One region of the Pseudomonas sp. 20P_3.2_Bac5 genome, then DNA from elsewhere that is predicted to be linked to it. Evidence: predicted binding sites of a transcription regulator. Region 1 holds the regulator's gene; each other region holds the start of a gene.
The links. Region 1 encodes FliA, which starts transcription of late flagellar genes. Its sites were predicted from a motif close to CTAAAGTTTNNNNNNNNNNNGCCGNTAA; they were not measured.
Positions count from the first base shown of each region.

Region 2: the regulator FliA is predicted to act here: its motif matches at 2,827-2,854, upstream of flgM (flagellar biosynthesis anti-sigma factor FlgM).
Region 3: the regulator FliA is predicted to act here: its motif matches at 1,303-1,330, upstream of NTD88_RS15435 (methyl-accepting chemotaxis protein).
Region 4: the regulator FliA is predicted to act here: its motif matches at 3,782-3,809, upstream of NTD88_RS13440 (flagellar protein MotY).

Region 1 covers NZ_JANLOA010000066.1:139,241-144,383, forward strand. The annotation lists gene NTD88_RS11790 (chemotaxis protein CheA) at 1-651, opposite strand, end outside; gene NTD88_RS11795 (protein phosphatase CheZ) at 664-1,452, opposite strand; gene NTD88_RS11800 (chemotaxis response regulator CheY) at 1,471-1,845, opposite strand; gene fliA (RNA polymerase sigma factor FliA) at 1,951-2,691, opposite strand; gene fleN (flagellar synthesis regulator FleN) at 2,688-3,521, opposite strand; gene flhF (flagellar biosynthesis protein FlhF) at 3,642-4,955, opposite strand; gene flhA (flagellar biosynthesis protein FlhA) at 4,967-5,143, opposite strand, start outside.
Region 2 covers NZ_JANLOA010000098.1:540-5,682, reverse strand. The annotation lists gene NTD88_RS17600 (MFS transporter) at 1-1,096, shown strand, start outside; gene NTD88_RS17595 (flagellar brake protein) at 1,137-1,880, opposite strand; gene NTD88_RS17590 (flagella synthesis protein FlgN) at 1,956-2,423, opposite strand; gene flgM (flagellar biosynthesis anti-sigma factor FlgM) at 2,472-2,789, opposite strand; gene flgA (flagellar basal body P-ring formation chaperone FlgA) at 2,970-3,722, opposite strand; gene NTD88_RS17575 (chemotaxis protein CheV) at 3,790-4,719, shown strand; gene cheR (protein-glutamate O-methyltransferase CheR) at 4,775-5,143, shown strand, end outside.
Region 3 covers NZ_JANLOA010000086.1:10,658-15,800, reverse strand. The annotation lists gene NTD88_RS15445 (DUF1294 domain-containing protein) at 1-345, opposite strand, end outside; gene NTD88_RS15440 (undecaprenyl-diphosphate phosphatase) at 345-1,175, opposite strand; gene NTD88_RS15435 (methyl-accepting chemotaxis protein) at 1,471-3,105, shown strand; gene NTD88_RS15430 (DUF2599 domain-containing protein) at 3,161-4,570, opposite strand; gene NTD88_RS15425 (DUF2599 domain-containing protein) at 4,836-5,143, opposite strand, start outside.
Region 4 covers NZ_JANLOA010000070.1:81,518-86,660, reverse strand. The annotation lists gene grxD (Grx4 family monothiol glutaredoxin) at 1-72, shown strand, start outside; gene bfr (bacterioferritin) at 214-684, opposite strand; gene NTD88_RS13460 (bacterioferritin-associated ferredoxin) at 893-1,114, opposite strand; gene NTD88_RS13455 (peroxiredoxin) at 1,342-1,944, shown strand; gene rnt (ribonuclease T) at 2,004-2,672, opposite strand; gene pyrC (dihydroorotase) at 2,669-3,715, opposite strand; gene NTD88_RS13440 (flagellar protein MotY) at 3,847-4,866, shown strand; gene NTD88_RS13435 (argininosuccinate synthase) at 4,995-5,143, shown strand, end outside.

The DNA.
Region 1 (5,143 bases):
TTCGGCGACCGGCGCTGACGCGGCGGCGCTTGGCAGGCTGTCGGCAGCGAACTGGCCTTTGCCGTGCAACTGGTCGAGCAGGGATTCGAACTCGGCGTCGGTGATTTCGTCGCTGGCAGCAGTCGCTTCGGCCTCTTCCTTGACCGCACCCAGCGAATCGAGCAGTTGCTCGAACTCACTGTCGGTGATGTCACCGGAAACGGCGGCCACTTCAGGCGCCGCTTCGGCCACAGGCTCAGCCTCTGCCGGAGCAGCGGCACCGCCCGGCTCGGCCAGACGCGCCAGGGCGCCCAGCAGCTCAGGCGTGGCCGGGGTGACGTCGGTACGCTCGCGAACCTGACCGAACATGCTGTTGACGGTATCCAGTGCCTCCAGGACCACGTCCATCAGTTCGGAATCGACCCGACGCTCTCCCTTGCGCAGGATGTCGAATACGTTTTCGGCGATGTGGCAGCACTCCACCAGCTCATGGAGCTGGAGGAAGCCGGCGCCCCCTTTTACAGTGTGAAAACCGCGAAAGATCGCATTGAGCAGGTCGGAATCATCCGGGCGGCTTTCCAGCTCGACCAGTTGCTCGGACAGTTGCTCAAGAATTTCGCCGGCCTCTACCAGGAAATCCTGAAGGATTTCTTCATCGGCGCCGAAGCTCATCAAACGTGCTCCCTAAAAACCCAGGCTGGACAGCAGATCATCGACATCGTCCTGGCCGGACACGACATCTTCACGTTTATCGGCATGAATTTGCGGTCCTTCACCCCGGGTCGGATGTTTATCTTGGTCTTGCTCGGCACGAAGCTGCTGGTGGTCATGTTCGATACCGGCGAAGCGGTCGACCTGACTGGCCATCAGTACGAGCTTGAGCAGATTGCTTTCGACTTCGGTGACCAACGAGGTCACCCGCTTGATCACCTGGCCGGTCAGATCCTGATAGTCCTGTGCCAGGAGAATATCGTTGAGGTACCCGGTTACGGTGTGGGTACCCTCGGCGCTGCGCGCCAGAAACCTGTCGACACGCTGGACCAGCTCACGAAACTCCGGCGCCGCAACTTCGCGGCGCATGAAGCGCTGCCAGTCGTCGTGCAGTTCACGGGCTTCGTTGGTGAGATCGTGGAGCACGGGCGTACCCTGCTCGACCAGGTCCATCGTGCGGTTCGCCGCCGCCTCGGTCAGCTTGACCACATAGGACAAGCGCTCGGTGGCGTCGGTGATTTGCGAAACTTCCTCGGCCTGCGGCATGTGCGGATCGATCTGGAAACTGACGATCGCACTGTGCAGCTCTCGCGTGAGCTTGCCGACTTCCTGATACAGGCCGCGGTCACGGGTCTGGTTCAGCTGATGGATCAGTTGCACCGCGTCGCCGAAATTGCCTCGTTCGAGGCTTTTCACCAGCTCCTGGGCGTGTTTCTTCAGCGTCGACTCAAAGTCGTCCAAAGATGAATGTTTATGCTCCATAGCGCCCCCGTGCGTACATCAGCTATTGACGCGCTCGAAGATCTTCTCGATTTTTTCTTTCAGCACCTGGGCAGTGAAAGGCTTGACCACATAGCCGTTAACGCCGGCCTGGGCAGCTTCGATGATCTGTTCGCGCTTGGCTTCGGCGGTCACCATCAGCACAGGCAAGTGTTTCAGACGCTCGTCCGCGCGGACTTTGCGCAGCAGGTCAATACCGGACATGCCAGGCATGTTCCAGTCGGTCACCAGGAAGTCGAAGTTGTTGCTTTCGAGCATGGGCAGCGCGGTGTTGCCGTCGTCGGCCTCATGCGTGTTGGTGAAGCCCAGGTCACGCAACAGGTTCTTGATGATCCGCCGCATCGTCGAAAAATCGTCAACGATGAGGATTTTCATTTCTTTGTTCAATTAGACCTCCAAGCAGTCTTTAACGCGCTCAGCGCTGAACGCGCGTTCAATCAATTCCGGCACCACGGTATTACGACTGCATCGAAGCTGTGCTCAACGCGCCCGCCATTCCCCCAGCCGGCTGCGCAGACGCGCCGCACACTGGCTATGCAACTGGCTGACGCGCGACTCGCTGACCCCCAGGACCTCACCGATTTCCTTGAGGTTCAGCTCTTCGTCGTAGTACAGCGCCAACACCAGGCGTTCACGTTCAGGCAGGTTGGCGATGGCATCGGCCAAGGCTGCCTGAAAGCGCTCGTCTTCCAGATCGCGCGAAGGCTCGAGCTGGGCACTGGCACCGTCCTCGTGCAGGCCTTCATGTTCGCCGTCCTGCAACAGGTCGTCGAAACTGAACAGGCGGCTGCCCAAGGTATCGTTCAAAATCCCGTAGTAATCATCGAGACTCAATTGAAGTTCGGCAGCAACCTCGTGATCTTTAGCGTCACGACCGGTTTTTGCCTCAATTGCACGAATCGCGTCGCTTACCATGCGGGTATTGCGGTGTACCGAACGCGGCGCCCAGTCACCCTTGCGTACTTCATCGAGCATGGCGCCGCGGATGCGGATGCCAGCGTAGGTCTCGAAACTGGCGCCCTTGCTCGAATCGTATTTGTTGGAGACTTCGAGCAGGCCGATCATCCCGGCCTGGATCAGGTCTTCCACCTGCACGCTGGCCGGCAACCGCGCCAGCAGGTGATAGGCGATACGCTTGACCAACGGCGCATAACGCTCGATCAGTTCGTACTGGGCGTCACGCGAGGCCTTGCTGTACATCCGATAACCGCTCGCGCTCATAGCACAGGACCCGCGCTGGTAGGCTGCACCAGACGCTCGACAAAGAACTCCAGGTGCCCGCGCGGGTTGGCTGGCAGCGGCCAGCTATCGACCTTCTGGGCGATCGCCTTGAACGCCAGCGCGCACTTGGAACGCGGAAAGGCTTCATAGACCGCTCGCTGCTTCTGCACAGCCTTGCGCACACACTCGTCGTAGGGCACAGCCCCGACGTATTGTAGGGCCACATCCAGGAAGCGATCCGTGACCTTGGTCAACTTGGCGAACAGATTGCGACCTTCCTGCGGGCTCTGCGCCATGTTCGCCAGAACGCGGAAACGGTTCATGCCGTAATCACGGTTGAGCAGCTTGATCAGGGCGTAGGCGTCGGTGATCGAAGTCGGCTCGTCGCAGACCACCAGGAGTACTTCCTGGGCGGCGCGGACAAAGCTGACCACCGACTCGCCAATCCCCGCAGCGGTGTCGATCACCAGCACGTCGAGGTTGTCGCCGATCTCGCTGAATGCCTGGATCAGGCCGGCGTGCTGGGCAGGCCCCAGGTGCACCATGCTCTGGGTACCGGAAGCGGCCGGCACGATGCGCACGCCGCCAGGCCCCTGCAGGAGCACATCGCGCAGCTCGCAGCGGCCTTCGATGACATCAGCCAGGGTGCGTTTGGGGGTGAGCCCGAGCAGTACGTCGACATTGGCCAGGCCAAGGTCGGCGTCCAACAGCATGACGCGACGGCCGAGTTCGGCCAGCGCCAGCGACAGATTCACTGACACGTTGGTCTTGCCGACGCCACCTTTGCCGCCGGTCACGGCGATCACCTGTACGGGATGCATGCTACCCATATTTGTTCTTTACCTTGTCTTGCTTAGACCGAGGCCACATGACTGGCTGCCCCTGGAACAACTGAAAAATGCCCGGCAGACCCTGTGATGTAGGTACTTTGCAACTGAAACATATCCACCTCAGCCGACGCGTTTGCCGTCACTGTGGTACAGGTCGGCGAACATATCGGCCATGGCCTCCTCGCTCGGCTCGTCCTGCATCTGCACACTGACCGCGCGGCTCACCAACTGGTGACGGCGCGGCAGGTGCAGGTCGTCAGGAATGCGCGGGCCATCGGTGAGATAGGCCACTGGCAATTCGTGACTGATGGCCAGGCTCAGGACTTCGCCCAAGCTGGCGGTTTCATCGAGTTTGGTCAGGATGCAACCGGCCAGGCCGCAGCGTTTGTAGCTGTGGTAGGCGGCGGTCAGCACCTGCTTCTGGCTGGTCGTTGCCAGCACCAGATAGTTCCGGGCGTGGATACCGCGCCCGGCCAGTGTTTCAAGCTGCATGCGCAGGGCCGGATCGCTGGCCTGCAGGCCGGCGGTATCGATCAGCACCACGCGCTTGCGCAGCAACGGTTCCAGCGCCTGGGCCAGGGACTGGCCAGGATCGACGTGGGTTACCGAAACGTTGAGGATGCGCCCGAGCGTCTTGAGCTGCTCCTGGGCACCAATACGGAAACTGTCCATGCTGACCAGCGCCAGGTTCTGCGCGCCGTACTTGAGCACGTAACGCGCAGCCAGCTTGGCCAGGGTGGTGGTCTTGCCCATGCCGGCCGGGCCGACCATGGCAATCACCCCGCCCTCTTCGATCGGCTCGACTTCCGGCACATGGATCATGCGCGCCAGGTGAGCGAGCAGCATCCGCCAGCCGTGGCGCGGGTCTTCGATATCGACGGTCAGGTTGAGCAGGTCGCGCGACAGCGGGCCGGACAGGCCGATCCGCTGCAGACGGCGCCAGAGGTTGGCCTGGTGCGGCTTGCTGCCTTGCAGTTGGGTCCAGGCCAGCGAGCCGAGCTGAACTTCCAGCAGTTCGCGCAGGCCGGACAACTCGGAGCGCATCGTGTCGAACAGGCGCTGATCGATCGGCGCGGCGACCGGTGCGACAGGCGCCGGTGGCAGCTCTGCGGCGCGGGACTCGACCAGCGGCTCGGAGGCGGTCAGCGGCAGGCCGGCGAACAACTGGCGGTTGCCCGTGTCGCTTTCGTTGCGGGTGGTCAGCTCGGCCTGGGCGGTAGCGATGCGCGATTGGGTCTTGCGCAGTTCGTCTTCCAGCTCGACGTTCGGCACCCGCGGCGACAGGGCAGACAGCTTGTAGTCCAGCGCAGCCGTCAGCTCGACACCGCCAGCAATCCGTCGGTTGCCGATGATGGCGGCATCAGCCCCCAGCTCATCACGAACCAGCTTCATGGCTTGACGCATATCGGCGGCGAAAAAACGCTTAACTTGCATAACCCACTACCTCAGCCGTTGGGGCCTACTGTGGCAACGATGGTGACTTGCTTGTTGTCAGGTATTTCCTGATACGCCAAAACATGCAAATTCGGTACAGCCAGGCGACCGAAGCGCGACAGCATGGCCCGGATCGGTCCCGCAACCAGCAGGATGGCCGGCTGCCCCTGCATCTCCTGACGCTGGGC
Region 2 (5,143 bases), on a different contig from region 1:
GGGGATCGTCGGCGCGGCGGTGCTCGGTCATGGCCTGGTCAGCTGGCTGCCAGCCTGGCTGTTTTTACGGGTCATCGTCGGCCTCGGCATGATGTGCCAGTACATGGTCATCGAGAGCTGGCTGAACGAGCAGGCCGACGCCAAGCAGCGCGGCGCGGTGTTCAGCGGCTACATGATCGCCTCCTATCTCGGCCTGGTGCTGGGCCAGTTGATCCTGGTGGCGCACCCGCAACTGGGCCTCGAACTGCTGATGCTGGTCGCCATGTGCTTCGCCCTGTGCCTGGTGCCGGTGGCGTTGACTCGGCGCATCCACCCGGCGCCGTTGCGGCCGGCGGCCATGGAGCCGCGGTTCTTCATCAAGCGCGTACCGCAGTCTTTGAGCACGGTGCTGGGTTCGGGGCTGATCGTCGGGTCCTTTTATGGTCTGGCGCCGTTGTACGCCTCGCGGCAGGGCCTGAGCACCGAGCAGGTGGGTCTGTTCATGGGCTGCTGCATCTTCGCCGGCCTGCTGGTGCAGTGGCCGTTGGGCTGGCTGTCCGACCGCTATGATCGGGCGGTGCTGATCCGCAGTGTCGCGGTGGGCCTGGCGGTGGCTTCGTTGCCGCTTGCCGTGTTGCCCGAGGTGCCGATGGTGGTGCTGTTCGTCGCCGGGTTCGTGGTGTCGCTGTTGCAGTTTTGCCTGTACCCGCTGGCCGTGGCGTTCTCCAACGACCATGTGGAGAGCGAGCGGCGCGTGTCGCTGACCGCCATGCTGTTGGTCACCTACGGTGTCGGTGCGAGCATCGGGCCGCTGGCCGCGGGTGTGCTGATGAAGGTCTTCGGCGAGCAGATGCTCTACGCTTTCTTCACCTTCTTTGCGCTGGTGCTGGTCTGGCGGATTCGGCCCAAGGCGGTTACCGGGCTGCATCAGGTCGATGATGCGCCGCTGTCCCACGTGGCCATGCCAGCCGCCAGCTCACCGCTTGCCGCGGCCTTGGACCCGCGCGTGACCGAGCAGGTGGTGCAGGATCAGATGCAGACGCCCGTCGCGGCCGAGGATACCGAGGAAGAAGAGGGAGAGGCCGGCAAGGAAGGGCAAGAACAGAAGCCGGTGTGATCCAGGAAGGCTGGGACCGCATCGCGGTCCCAAGGGGTACTCAGTAGTCGTCTTTGTCGAAACGGCGAGCTTCGCGCTGCAGTTGATAGACGAAACTTTCGATCTTGCGTTGCATCTGGCCGGTGACGTTGTGGAAGCGGATACCGGCGAAGGTGGCGCCCAGGCGCTCTTCGAAATGCAGGTGGCGCAGTTCGACCGACATATTGCTCAAGCCCAGCGGGCTGCCCGCAGCGAACTTCTCGTAGACCTGACCCAATTGCAGGCGCTCTTCGATGTTGCCTTCGAAGCGCAGCTTGCAGCCGGTGGCGGAAACGTCCAGCAGCTTGCCGCGAATGGCGCCAGCGCCTTTGAGCTTCTCGCCGTCGAGAACAACGTCCACCAGTTGCGACAGCTTCAACGCGGCGCGGAAGGCGTTGCGGCGCTGGTGATAGGTCACTTCGGCAGGCAGGGAGCCGCGGTAGAAACGGGCATTATCGGCAGTCACGACCGTCAGTGGCTCGTTGCATTCCCAGGCGATCCGTACGCCGTCATGGAAACCTTCGACCCGGAAGGGTTCGCCGTTTTCCAGGAAACGCTCGCCGTCGCGAGGAATCATTTCGTCTAGGGACAGGACGTTGTTGTCGCGGTCGACGTCGACCACGTAACTCTGGAAACGCTGACTGCGCTCATGGAAGGTAATGATCAGCGGATCATGGCTCTCTTGCAGCATCCGCAAGTTGGCGGCAATTTCCAAAGGCGTGGTGAAGACCTTCGGAGGCTGCGGAGCTTCTACGTCATTGAACACGGTTGATGAATCTCCAGGCAAAAACGACACACGCAGCCAGCATTCTGCCAGCATGTGTTGTGCCTTGATAGAGGGTCACGCCTGGCTGAGCGCACGAGGCTTGGCAAGTGGCGAGGTAGAGCCCCGGCTGTCGTAGAGCGAAGGGGCTTCACCGCCCATGAGGATTCTGATCTGGTTGGCCGTGGTGGCCTGCTGCAAAACGATGGATTGACCGTTACGTTCGTTGATGGTCTTGCATTCGTTGAGCAGATTGCCCAGCACATCGAGTTGCTGCAGCAATTGCGCACCCAGGTGCGATTGACTGGCCAGTTTCTCGACGCCGGTGCGGTCTGGGGGCAGGCCCAGACTGGTGAGCAGTTCACTGCGCCGACGTCCCTGCTGATCAAGTAGCACTACCAGCGATTGCTTGTAGGCCAGGATATTTTCCAGCACCGGCATGTCCCGGCCGTGCAGGGCGACGTATTCGTCCTGCAGGAGCTGGAGCAGTTGTTGTGCCGGGCCGATATCGTCTTCGATCAGTTGCAGCAGGGTAGTGTCGTGCATGGCTGGCTCTTGGAGTCGTAGCGTCCTTGAAGTCAGCGCGCCAGAGGGCTAGCGCTGAGCTTCGAAATTAAGCAGTTTGCTGGCGACACGGTTGGCGTCGACCTGGTAGCTACCGTCGGCGATCGCCTGTTTCAACGCGGCCACACGGTCGCTGTTGACGATAGGTTGGTCGCGCAGCTTGTCGCTGACCTGTTGCAACTGCTGTGCCTCGTGGCTGAGGTGTACCGTTTCCCCGCTCTGGGCGGTGCTGGCAACTGCTTCGGACTGGCCTGCGCGGTTGCTGGCGGCGCTTTCCTGGCTATTGCCGGTGCGCAGGCCGCCCGTCACTGACGGGGAATTATTCAAACGACTGAAGTCGATGACCATGATCAGAAAACCTCTGGGAATTTGGACGCTTGCCCTTTTTTCGGCCGACCCGAAAAAAACTTTAGGCGCGAATGAATGATCCTTCGCGGCAGGTCCATCAGCCCGTACTGGGACACAGTTTAGGAAATGCAGTCCCTGATCGCCAGCTTTCATCAGCCGTGCGTGCGATGCGGCACAAGGTCACATGGCAACCTCCACCTGGCCGGGACCGGTTACCCTGGCCTTCACCACGCGCTTGGAGTTGAGGTTGCGCACGCGAATTTGCTCGCTTATGCCGCCTTTGGTCAAGGCTTCGCCGGGCATGCGCACGCTCAACGTGCCGCTGCGGGCGGTGATCACGACATGGTCACCCTTGCGGATCACCTCGGCCTGTTCCAGGTGAACCGGGGTGATGACCTGGTCGATGACCATTGGTCGGATAACTTTCTGTCCCAGTGCCTGGTCGAGGCTGGCGAGGAAACCCTGGCCAAGCAGGCCGACGTCGCGCTCACGCAGGGCGATGTCCTCTTCGCTGACCACGGCTTCGCGCTTGAGCGGTCGGGTGACCACCACCACGTCTCGGTACAGCTTGACCTGGGCGGGAACGAACACCGTCCATGGCGAGCTGCCATCACAGCGCACCCGCACGGTTACCCGGCCCAGCGGCTGCGCCGGACTTTCCAGGTTGGCGCCCAGTTGTTCACTGCACAACGGCATGCGCAGGCGCGGGTCGAGGTTGTTGACCTGGATCTCGTAGCGGCCCTCGGTCTGGCTCTTTTCCAAATAGTCTTCAACAGTGAATTCAAGAAACCCCTGGGTGACACCGATAAGCTGTTCAGGCAAGGTGAAGGCGTCAGCCAGAGTTCGAGCGCCGGGAGTCAACAAGCACAGCGCAGCAAGGAAGCCGGGCAGATGGCGGTGCAGGCGTCGGAAAAATGTCGTTTTCGTTTTCATACAGTTAAAAAAGCAAGGCGCGTGCCGATCCGGTGCGCTGCCCCGAGCTTCGGTTGAGGAGTCTGGCATGGCTGGTGTTATGGATTCGGTGAACCAGCGCACGCAACTGGTTGGTCAGAATCGTCTTGAGCTGCTGCTGTTTCGCCTTAATGGCAATCAGTTGTACGGGATCAACGTCTTCAAGGTCCGGGAAGTGCTGCAATGCCCGAGCCTGACGCTTCTGCCCAAATCCAGCCGGGTTGTGCGCGGTGTTGCGAATATTCGTGGGGCGACCATCCCGATCCTGGATCTGGCGATGGCGACCGGCTTGCCCGGTCTGAATGAAGACTCGAGCAAGAGTTTCGTCATCATTACCGAGTACAACACCAAGACCCAAGGGTTCCTGGTGCATTCGGTCGAACGCATCGTCAACATGAACTGGGAAGAGATCCATCCGCCACCCAAGGGAACCGGCCGCGATCACTACCTCACGGCGGTGACCCGGGTCGACAACAAGATGGTCGAGATCATCGACGTCGAGAAGATCCTTGCCGAAGTGGCGCCAAGTTCCGAATCGGTGTCTTCCGGGGTGGTCGATGCCGATGTACAGAGCAAGGCGGTGTCGCTGCGGGTGCTCACCGTCGACGACTCGTCGGTGGCGCGCAAGCAGGTGAGTCGCTGCCTGCAGACCGTCGGCGTCGAGGTGGTCGCGCTCAACGACGGGCGTCAGGCGCTGGACTACCTGCGCAAGATGGTCGACGAGGGCAAGCGTCCGGAAGAAGAATTCCTGATGATGATTTCCGACATCGAGATGCCGGAGATGGACGGTTACACGCTGACCGCGGAAATCCGCAACGACCCGCGCATGCAAAAACTGCACATCATCCTGCATACTTCGCTGTCTGGTGTTTTCAACCAGGCGATGGTCAAGAAGGTCGGTGCAGACGACTTCCTCGCCAAGTTCAGGCCCGACGACCTGGCTCAGCGCGTGGTTGACCGGATCAAGGCCACACACTAATAACGGCCAGGGGTCGCGGCCCCTGGTGTTGCACATGATTTAAGAGGCGGCACCATTGTCTACGGGTAATTTGGATTTCGAGCAGTTCCGGGTCTTCCTGGAAAAAGCCTGTGGCATCCTGCTGGGCGAAAATAAGCAGTACCTGGTTTCCAGCCGTCTCAACAAGCTGATGGAACAGCAGGGCATCAAGACGCTGACCGAACTGGTCCAGCGTATTCAGAACCAGCCGCGCAGCGGTTTGCGCGAGCAGGTGGTTGATGCCATGACCACCAACGAAACGCTCTGGTTTCGCGATACCTATCCCTTTGAAGTGCTGAAGAACAAGGTGTTGCCGGAGTTGGTCCGCAACAACCCGGGCCAGCGCCTGCGCATCTGGTCGGCGGCCTGCTCGTCCGGTCAGGAGCCGTATTCGATTTCCATGACC
Region 3 (5,143 bases), on a different contig from region 1:
CAGCACATCGACCCACACCACCTGGTGCACCAGCACGATCAGCCAGAACACCACTTGATAGGACAGCTTGCGCGTCTTGTGTCGCCACAGTTGCTGCGCCACCAGCGCGCCCGGCCAGCCGCCGAGCAGTTCGCTGAGGTGCAGCAGCTTTTCCGGAATGCGCTGGCCCTGCACTTGCGCCTGGCGCTTGTCGTGCCAGTAGAGCCCGGCACACACCAGGCTCGCCGCTATATACAGCAGCGCAGGCAACCAGAACTGTTCGGCGAGGCCCGTTTTCAGGGCCCCGCCCAGCGGCAGCAGGCAGAGCATGGCGAACGCCAGCAGCTTGAGCCGTGGATAGCGCATCAGCCGTGGGCCACCGACCAGTCGACCACGCCGAAGGCCCAGGTCCCGAGAATCACCAGGCCAAAGACGATGCGGTACCAGGCGAACGCCGCGTAGCTGTGGCTGGCGATGAACTTGAGCAGGCCGCGTACAGCGATCATGGCGAAGATGAACGAGACCACGAAGCCGATGGCGAAGACCATGAAGTCGTCCGGCTGGAACAGGTCACGGTATTTGTAGCCGGAGTACACCGCGGCGCCGACCATGGTCGGCATGGCCAGGAAGAACGAGAACTCGGTGGCCGCCTTGCGCGACAGGCCGAACAGCAGGCCGCCGATGATGGTCGAGCCGGAACGCGAAGTCCCCGGAATCATCGCCAGGCACTGGGCGCAGCCGATTTTCAGGGCGTCGGTCCAGTGCATGTTGTCCACCTCGGCAACACGGATCACATGCTCGCGACGCTCGGCCCAGAGCATGATCACGCCACCCACCACCAGCGCTGCGGCTACGGTGATCGGGTTGAACAGGTACTCGTGAATCAGGTCGGCGAAGGCCACGCCCAGCACCACGGCGGGCATGAAGGCGATCAGCAGGTTGACGGTGAAGCGCTGCGCCTCACGCTGGCGCGGCAGGCCCACCACCACGTCGATGATCTTGCGGCGAAACTCCCACACCACCGCCAGGATCGCACCCAGTTGAATGATGATGTTGAAGGCCATGGCCCGTTCACCGCCGAAGTTGATCAAGTCGGCCACGACTATCTGGTGGCCCGTACTGGAAACCGGCAAAAACTCTGTCAGACCCTCGACGATGCCGAGAATCACTGCCTGCATGGCGGTCCAAAAATCCATCATTCCCCCGTAAGGCGATGCGCGTGGCATGCCCCGTTCTAGTTTTCGATACGCTTTGGTTTTTCAAGGCCCAGGCATGCGACGGCGACCATAAAACGGAAACGGCCACATTAATCGCGACATACCCTTCAGATTTGGCGCAGAAAGGCCGAAATCCTATCAGACCTGTGGGATAAACGCTGCCCGGTCGTACTAATGGAGCCAGCCGAATCAACCACTTAGCCATTGGTCGAGTAGGTGGAAGCGCTAAAGCATGCTTGGATGCTCAAAATAACAAGAACTCGAGATGACCTTCATGAAGACTTTACGCAGTATGTCGATCAGCCGGCGCCTGTGGCTCATCCTGGTGCTGGCCGTGGCGATGTTGGTGACCCTCGGGTTGCTTATGCTCAATCAGATTCACTCTGACCTGTACCGGGCCAAGGCGGAAAAGACCCGCCATGTGGTCGAGACTGCCGCCGGGATTCTGACGTACTACCAGGGTCAGGAAGCCGCTGGCAGCCTTAGCCGCGAAGCCGCACAGCAACAGGCGCTGAACGCCGTGCGGGCGCTGCGCTATGACCAGAACGACTACTTCTGGATCAACGACCTGGGGCCGAAGATGCTCATGCACCCGACCAACCCCAAGCTCGAAGGCCAGGACCTCTCCGGCATCCGCGATCCCGACGGCTTTGCGCTGTTCAATGAAATGGTCAGCCTGGCCAAGACCCGCGGCGCCGGCAGCATCGACTACCGCTGGCCCAAGCCCGGCGCCAGCGACCCGGTGGAAAAGACGTCCTACATCCAGTTGTTCAAGCCCTGGGGCTGGATCATCGGCTCTGGCATCTATATCGACGACATGCAGGGCGAGTTCTTCCGTCAATTGCGCGACGCCTCGCTGCTCGGTGCCGGCATCGCGGTAGTCCTGACGCTGCTGGTGCTGCTGATTTCCCGCAGTATCGTCCGCCCGTTGCAGGAGGCTGTGGAGGCCATGGCCACCATCGCCAGCGGCGAAGCCGACCTGACCAAGCGCCTGGACACCCATGGCAACGACGAAATCACCCGCCTCGGCCAGCACTTCAACAGCTTCACCGGGCAGTTGCAGCAGGTGGTCGTGCGTCTCCAGGAAGCGGCGCGAGAACTGGGCCATTCGGCCGGCGAGGTCGGTGATAACGCCGGGCAGACCCAGCAGCGCAGCGACCAGCAGTCGCAGCAGATGGAACAGGTGGCCACCGCCATCAACGAAGTCACTTACGCCGTCCAGGACGTGGCGAAGAACGCCGAGCAGGCTTCCAGCGAAACCAGCGAGGCGCAGGAACGCGCCCGCCAGGGCCAGCAGAGCATTCACGGCAGCCTGCGCAAGATCGACGAGCTGTCCGCCACCATCGACCAGGCGGTCCATGTGATTCAGGCCCTGGCCGGCCAGAGCACCCGCATCGGCAGCGTGCTGGAAGTGATTCGCGCCATTGCCGAACAGACCAACCTGCTGGCCCTCAACGCCGCCATCGAGGCCGCCCGTGCCGGCGAGCAGGGTCGCGGTTTTGCCGTGGTCGCCGACGAAGTCCGCCTGCTGGCGCAGCGGACGCAACAGTCCACCGCCGAAATCCAGGCGATGATCGAGCACCTGCAAGGTCAGTCGGAAGCAGCGGTCAAGGCCATCGACGCCAGCAGCCTGGCCTCGCGGGAAACCGTCGAGCAGGCCAGCGAAGCGGGCGCCAGCCTGGATGCCATCAGCCAGGCGCTGCACAACCTGACCTCGCTCAACGCCTCGATTGCCAGCGCCACCTTGCAGCAGGCCCATGTGGTGGAAGAGATCAACCGCAGCGTCACCGAAACCGCCGACCTGTCGCGCCAGACCGCCGTCGCCGCGCAGCACTCCAGCAAGTCCGGCCACGCGCTCAACCGCCTGAGCGCGCATCTCGAGCAAGTACTGGGGCAATTCCGGGTGTAAAAAAACCTGCCGCTACCATCGGGTAGCGGCAGGTCCAACACTGCACAAACGACTGTTACTTGCCTGGGTTACACGGCGAAGGCAGTTTCAACGAGTCCTTGTAAGGCACCATCGGGCGAACCGGCTCGAGGTTCATGACCTCTTTGCCCGGGTATCCGACGACATGGCAATAGAATTGCTCGCGCATCGATCCACCGTTGTTGGCGTACTGCTTCCATTGCGGATCATTTTTGTGTTTTTCATACAATTCGGCATACATGCGTTCCCAACCAACTTCATTGAGTTTTTTAATGGAGCAAGTGGGGTTGGTGGTCAGCGAAAGCGACAGCGTGTTAGGCCCGAACACCGGATCATCGCGGGAAATCCACTCGCTCTTGGTGAAGTAAGGCGTGCAGTACTTCGACTCGGCCAGGTTCGCATCGGCAAGCGCGGCGGCAGCAGCGGCCGCAGCCGCCTGGCTGGCCTGAGCCTGAGCGGGCGTCTGGGTCGGTCCTGAACCAGTGCCTGGCCCGAAGCCAGGGCTCGGTGGTTTACCTGTGCGACAAAAACCCGGGCTCGCACTATTCGCCGGAGGCGCCATCTGGTTGGCAGCACAAGAGAAGGTGGCGACGTCACTGGCATGAAGTGGAAACTTGATATTGATGATCGGTCGGTAGTTACCGGTCTTCTTCAGGTAATCCTGTTGATTTAACCGGGCAGCGGCATCGCCGCGTGAATCACTGGTGAAAAAAGCCAGGACAGCACGTTCATTGGGCTCGGTGAGGGAAAGTCGCAGTTCTGTCTGGGTCTGGAATTCTCGGTTGTTTATCAACTTGCGCGCATCCAGAAAATTCTTGAAGGCAGTGGTGCGGTCGGCCCTGCTCACGCCTTTTCTCATGTCGAAACCGCATTGATAGATGTCCTGGTAAGTCTGGTTATTATATTTATTGAAGTGCGCGAGCCACTGAGCGCCATTGTTCACGCCCATTTCCTTGCAGGTGCCTTCAATCTCTTTTGAACCCGGACTGTTGCCACGCGGCTGGCTGTCTCGACAGCCTTTGTCCGTACGCATGTCGGTCCAGGCATCGTTCGGAAAGGCACATTGCAGATGACCGCCCTGCTTGCCCTGACAGAGAAGATCAAAGGGGGTGGTGATATAACCGTTCTGCGTCTGCATGCCAGGGTTGTCGTATTTAATGTCTTTGCGCATATAGGAAAACGCTTCGCTCTGCAGTTCCTGCGCTCTCGGGCTCGGGTTCCACACATCCCACGCCTGGCCCTTCGCGGGGTCCGCCCGGTGCGTGCCTCTGATCAACAGGCCGGAGCAGTCCGAGGCCGGATCGTCGCCACATTTATCGACAGTATTGTTGTACAGCTCCTGAACAACTTTCAGCGTTTCCTCGCAGGTCTCCGCATTGGCCAAGGGCACCCCGAATAGCAGGGGACATAATAGTAACGGGGCTATTTTCTCGACAGTCTTTCGCATGACACACACCTCCAGAAACGATGAGTACACCGTTCATTGATTTGGCGTGAACACGACTGAATGCCACTACCGACCGCCTGCCCGGAAACTGCCACACCCCACTCTTTTGCGAAACTGACAAAAATGTCAGGTGGGTCGCCAAAAAACGGCGGCGCGCTTGTCCGCTGAAGCCATTCGAACATGAAAAAACTGCCGATATCCGCGGGATATCGGCAGTTCAAGTGGCTCAAACAAGCCTGGTCTCAATCAATGAGCGCCGTCGTTATCATTTGTGGTTGCAGTCCGCTGCGTTGACTTGCTCCTGACTGGCTTCGTTCGGCCTGATCGACTCCAGATACACCGGGTTCTTCTTGGTGTACTTCTGGGCAAGGCAAATACTCTGGCGGCGCATCGAGATGTCTTTGTCACCCCAATATTTTGCGCCTTGAGGGTCGGCCGCCAAGGCTTTCCTCTTCATCTCCGCCATCACTGCATCGGTTTTGTCAGGTCCGAATCCAAGTGCGCAGTCGTTGTAGGTGACCTCAAGTGCCTTGATCTTTTTGCCGGGATATTCCGCATAAGTGCGGTCCATCC
Region 4 (5,143 bases), on a different contig from region 1:
ATGGCCGCCAATGGTGAGCTGCAGACCCTGATCAAAGAAGCTGCTGCCAAGGCCAAGGCTTCCGAAGCCTGATCACCTGCCAGCCGTCATGAAGAGCCCCGCGATGCGGGGCTTTTTCATATCTGGTGCCTCTGAATGAAAAAAAGCGCCGCGGCCCTTGAAGGCGCGCGGCGCTTTTATCTTGCAACTGGGAGCTTGAAGCTCGCGGCTGCGTTACTCACCCATCTGCGATTGCAGGTAGTTTTCCAGACCAACCTTGTCGATCAGGCTCAACTGGGTTTCCAACCAGTCGATATGCTCTTCCTCGGCCTCGAGGATGTCTTCCAGCAGTTCGCGGCTACCGAAGTCGCCAGCGGTTTCGCAGTGAGCGATGGCGGCTTTCAGGTCGATCAGGCCTTTCTGCTCGATCTTCAGGTCACATTCCAGCATTTCGCGGGTGTGCTCGCCGATCAGCAGCTTGCCCAGGTCCTGGACGTTGGGGATGCCTTCGAGGAAGAGAATACGCTTGATCAGTTTGTCAGCGTGCTTCATCTCGTCGATGGATTCTTTGTATTCGTGCTTGCCGAGTTTTTCCAGGCCCCAGTCTTCGTACATACGCGCATGCAGGAAGTATTGGTTGATCGCGACCAGCTCGTTTCCGAGGATCTTGTTGAGATGCTGGATGACGCTTACGTCGCCTTTCATGATTGAGGTCCTGCTCTTCAAGTGTGCCAATAAGCAGGAGTTTGAGCCTGGCAACTTTCTCTGTCAAACCTAAGTTATTGAATAATAAGTGAAAATTAATCGGAATAAGAATGTTTGTGTTCCGCGTTTTACACCTAACTAGTTGAATTATGGGAATAAAAAAACCGGACACTAGGTCCGGTTCTTTATAAATGGGGAAAAGATTTTTTCAGGCGGCGGAGAATTCCACGGGATAAGGCAGGGCAGAAGCCTGGCTGGCCTGGATTTCAGTCAGGGTCTCGCGGACGACCTGCTTGGCAACACACGCACACTTGCCACATTGGCTGGCCACGTTGGTGGCGGCGCGGACTTCCTTGTAGCTACAGCATCCTTCATAGATCGCATCGCGGATCTGTCCGTCGGTTACACCAACACAAAGACACACATACATAGAAGAAGACCATCAGGGTGGCGGACTCAATGGAACGAAGCTTAATGTTAATGAGAATGCTTGTCAAAACTCTTCTTGTGAGCCGCGAGATAGAGCGACCGCCGGTAGGTCAAACTGTCTGATCGCCATTACTCGGCGTCCCGCGCAGCGCGGTGTATGATGCCCAACTCGTGTCAGGCGACTTCGATCGCCTGCGTAGTTAGTTTCACACCATCAGGAGAAATCGAATGAGCGTGCTCGTTGGCAAAAAAGCCCCGGACTTCACCGTCGCCGCAGTACTGGGCAATGGCGAAATCGTCGACAGCTTCAACTTGGCTTCGGCTATCAAGGGCAAGTACGGCCTGGTGTTCTTCTACCCGCTGGACTTCACTTTCGTCTGCCCGTCCGAGCTGATCGCGCTGGACCACCGCATCCCTGACTTCCAGGCGCGCAACGTCGAAGTCATCGGCGTCTCGATCGACTCGCACTTCACCCACAACGCCTGGCGTAACACCCCGGTCAACAACGGCGGTATCGGCCAGGTCAAATACACCCTGGCAGCCGACATCTCCCACGAAATCTGCAAAGCCTACGACGTTGAGTCCGAAGGCGGCGTAGCCTTCCGTGGCGCGTTCCTGATCGACACCAACGGTGTCGTCCGTTCGCAGATCGTCAACGACCTGCCACTGGGCCGTAACATGGACGAGCTGCTGCGTCTGGTCGACGCCCTGCAATTCCACGAAGAGCACGGCGAAGTCTGCCCTGCCAACTGGAAAAAAGGCGACAAGGGCATGACCGCTTCGCCAGAAGGCGTTGCTGCTTACCTGAGCGAGAACGCTGGCAAGCTGTAATTCGCCACGCACAAAAAAACCGGCCCATGTGGCCGGTTTTTTTGTGCGTTGAAAACGACTCACTCGTCGAAATCGTGCCAGCCGCCCATTTCTTTCCAGCGGTTGACGATGCCGCAGAACAGCTCGGCGGTCTTCTCGGTGTCGTAGCGGGCGGAATGCGCCTCGCGGCCATCGAAGTCGATATCGGCGCTCTGGCAGGCCCGTGCCAGGACGGTCTGGCCATAGGCGAGGCCGGCGAGGGTGGCGGTGTCGAAGCTGGAGAACGGATGAAACGGGTTGCGTTTCATGTCGGTGCGCGCCACGGCAGCGTTGAGGAAGCCGAGGTCGAAGCTGCTGTTATGGCCGACCAGGATCGCCCGCTTGCAGCCATTGGCCTTCAGCGCCTTGCGCACGCCGCGGAAGATATCGGTCAGCGCCGCTTCTTCACTCACTGCCATGCGCAGCGGGTGATCGAGCTTGATCCCGGTGAACTCCAGGGCCGCCTGCTCGATATTGGCGCCCTCGAAGGGCTCTACGCGGAAGAAATAGGTGTGTTCCGGAAACAGGAAGCCCTTTTCATCCATGCCGATGGTCACCGCGGCGATTTCCAGCAGCGCGTCGGTGGCGCTGTTGAAGCCGCCGGTCTCGACATCCACCACGACGGGCAGATAGCCACGGAAACGTTCTGCCATCGGGTGGCGCGAACCACCGCCAAGACCTTCCTGGTCGTCGAACTGATCGTCACTCACGCGTTTTCCTCCAGCAGGCGCCAGCGCAGTTGCTCACCGGCGCGCAGCGGGACGACAGTCTGCTCACCGAAGGGCAGGCTGTCGGGTGCGGTCCAGCTTTCGCGGACCAGGGTAATGGTGTCGGTGTTCGCTGGCAGGCCGTAGAACGCCGGGCCGTGCAGGCTGGCGAAACCTTCGAGTTTGTCCAGGGCATTGCGCTGTTCGAAGGCCTCGGCGTACATCTCGATCGCCGCATAGGCGGTGTAGCAGCCGGCGCAGCCACAGGCGGCTTCCTTGGCGTGACGGGCGTGCGGTGCCGAGTCGGTGCCGAGGAAGAACTTGCTGTTGCCACTGGTGGCGGCGTCGAGCAGGGCGACCTGGTGGGTGTTGCGCTTGAGGATCGGCAGGCAATAGAAGTGCGGGCGAATACCGCCGACCAGCATGTGGTTGCGGTTGTACAGCAGGTGCTGGGCGGTGATGGTCGCGCCGACGTTGGCCGGAGCTTCGCTGACGAACTGCGCGGCATCGGCGGTGGTGATGTGTTCGAAGACCACTTTCAGCGTCGGGAAACGCTCGACCACGCGACGCAGGTGCTCGTCGATGAACAGCTTCTCGCGGTCGAACACGTCGACCTCGCTGCGGGTCACTTCACCGTGCACCAGCAGCAGCATGCCGACTTCGGCCATGGCTTCGAGCACCGGGGAAATCTTGTCGATGCTGGTAACGCCGGAATCCGAGTTGGTGGTGGCACCGGCCGGGTACATCTTGGCAGCATGGACGAAGCCGCTGGCCTTGGCGGCGCGGATTTCTTCCGGCTGCGTGCGGTCGGTGAGGTACAGCACCATCAGCGGCTCGAAACGGCTGCCGGCCGGACGGGCGTCGAGAATACGCTGGCGATAAGCGCCGGCTTCGTCGGCATTGCGTACCGGCGGGACCAGGTTAGGCATGATGATGGCGCGGGCAAAGGTGCGCGCCACGTCAGCGACGGTGTGAGGCAGGACGGCTCCATCGCGAAGATGGATGTGCCAGTCGTCGGGACGCAGGAGGGTCAGGCGGTCGGACATTGGGGATTCCAGGCGGTTCGAACTCTGGGCGAATGCTACCGGAAAAGCCTGGGTCGAGCACTCGCTATCAAGTTTTGCCAAAGCCGTCCGATAGCCTGCTGGTAAGTCGAAAGAATTTTGTGGAGCCGCCCGTGCGCCAGCGTTATCTAGCCCTGTTCAGCCTCTTTGTCAGCCTTCCGGCCGCCGCGCTCACGTTCCAGACGCGTGTGGAAAATATCGAGTGGAAGGTCGAAGGCGATCAGTTCGAGTGTCGCCTGATCCAGCCGATTGCCGATTTCGGCAGCGGCGAGTTCGTGCGTCGCGCCGGCGAGCAGGCGACGTTCCGCCTGCGCTCGTCCAGCAACATGCTCGGCGCGGGGTCGGCCACCCTGCTGGCCGCGGCCGCGCCGTGGCAACCGGGGCGCGGCGACATCAACCTGGGATCGATCCGCATGTCCGGTAGCGGCGTGCTGTTCAATAGCTCCCAGGGCCAGGCCAGCCGTCTGATCAACGGGCTGATGGATGGCCGCAGCACGGTGGTTCGCAACTACGCCGGGGAAGCCGGGCGGGCCATGGAAGTCCGCCTGCTGCCGGTGAAGTTCAACAAGGCCTTCGCTGACTACCAGGCCTGCACCGCCAAGCTGCTGCCGATGAACTTCGACCAGATCCGCCAGGCGCGCATCGGGTTCCCCGGCAATGGCATCGACCTGGACGCCGATGCCCGCGCCCGCCTGGACGTGATCCTCGACTTCCTCAAGGCTGACCCCACCGTCAACCATATCGAGCTGGACGGCCACTCCGACAACAGCGGCAACCGCCTGACCAACCGTGACCTGTCCCGCCGTCGTGCGCTGGCGGTGATGGAGTACCTCAAGGCCCATGGCGTACCGGAAAGCAACATCGTCGTGCGTTTCCATGGCGAGCGTTATCCGCTGGCGGCCAACAATTCGGCGGGCAACCGTGCGCGCAACCGGCGGGTGAATATCGAGCTGGACCGCGTGACCCCGGTCGAGACGCCAGCAGCGGAGAAACCCGCAGCGCCAGCACCGACGCCAGCTGCCACTCCCGCCGCACCGGAGGCCTCGGCGCCTGCGGCAACCCCGGTGGCGCCGGCGAAGTCGAATACCCCCGCCACGCAGCTGACGCCAGGCAAAACGTCGTTGAAGTCCTGAGTGCGACCGTCCGTCGCGCTCACGACAGTTCCTGTCGCTTTGTCGTCACAAGCTGTCGCCCCACTGTAAATTCCGCACCAAGAGCGGTAGAATCCGGGGTTTTCCGTACAACCCCGTGGAGTGATGGCATGGCGGACGTAAAAAAGGTCGTACTGGCGTATTCCGGCGGCCTTGATACTTCGGTGATTCTCAAGTGGCTGCAAGATACCTACGACTGTGAAGTGGTGACGTTCACCGCCGATCTGGGGCAGGGCGAAGAGGTCGAGCCGGCCCGCGC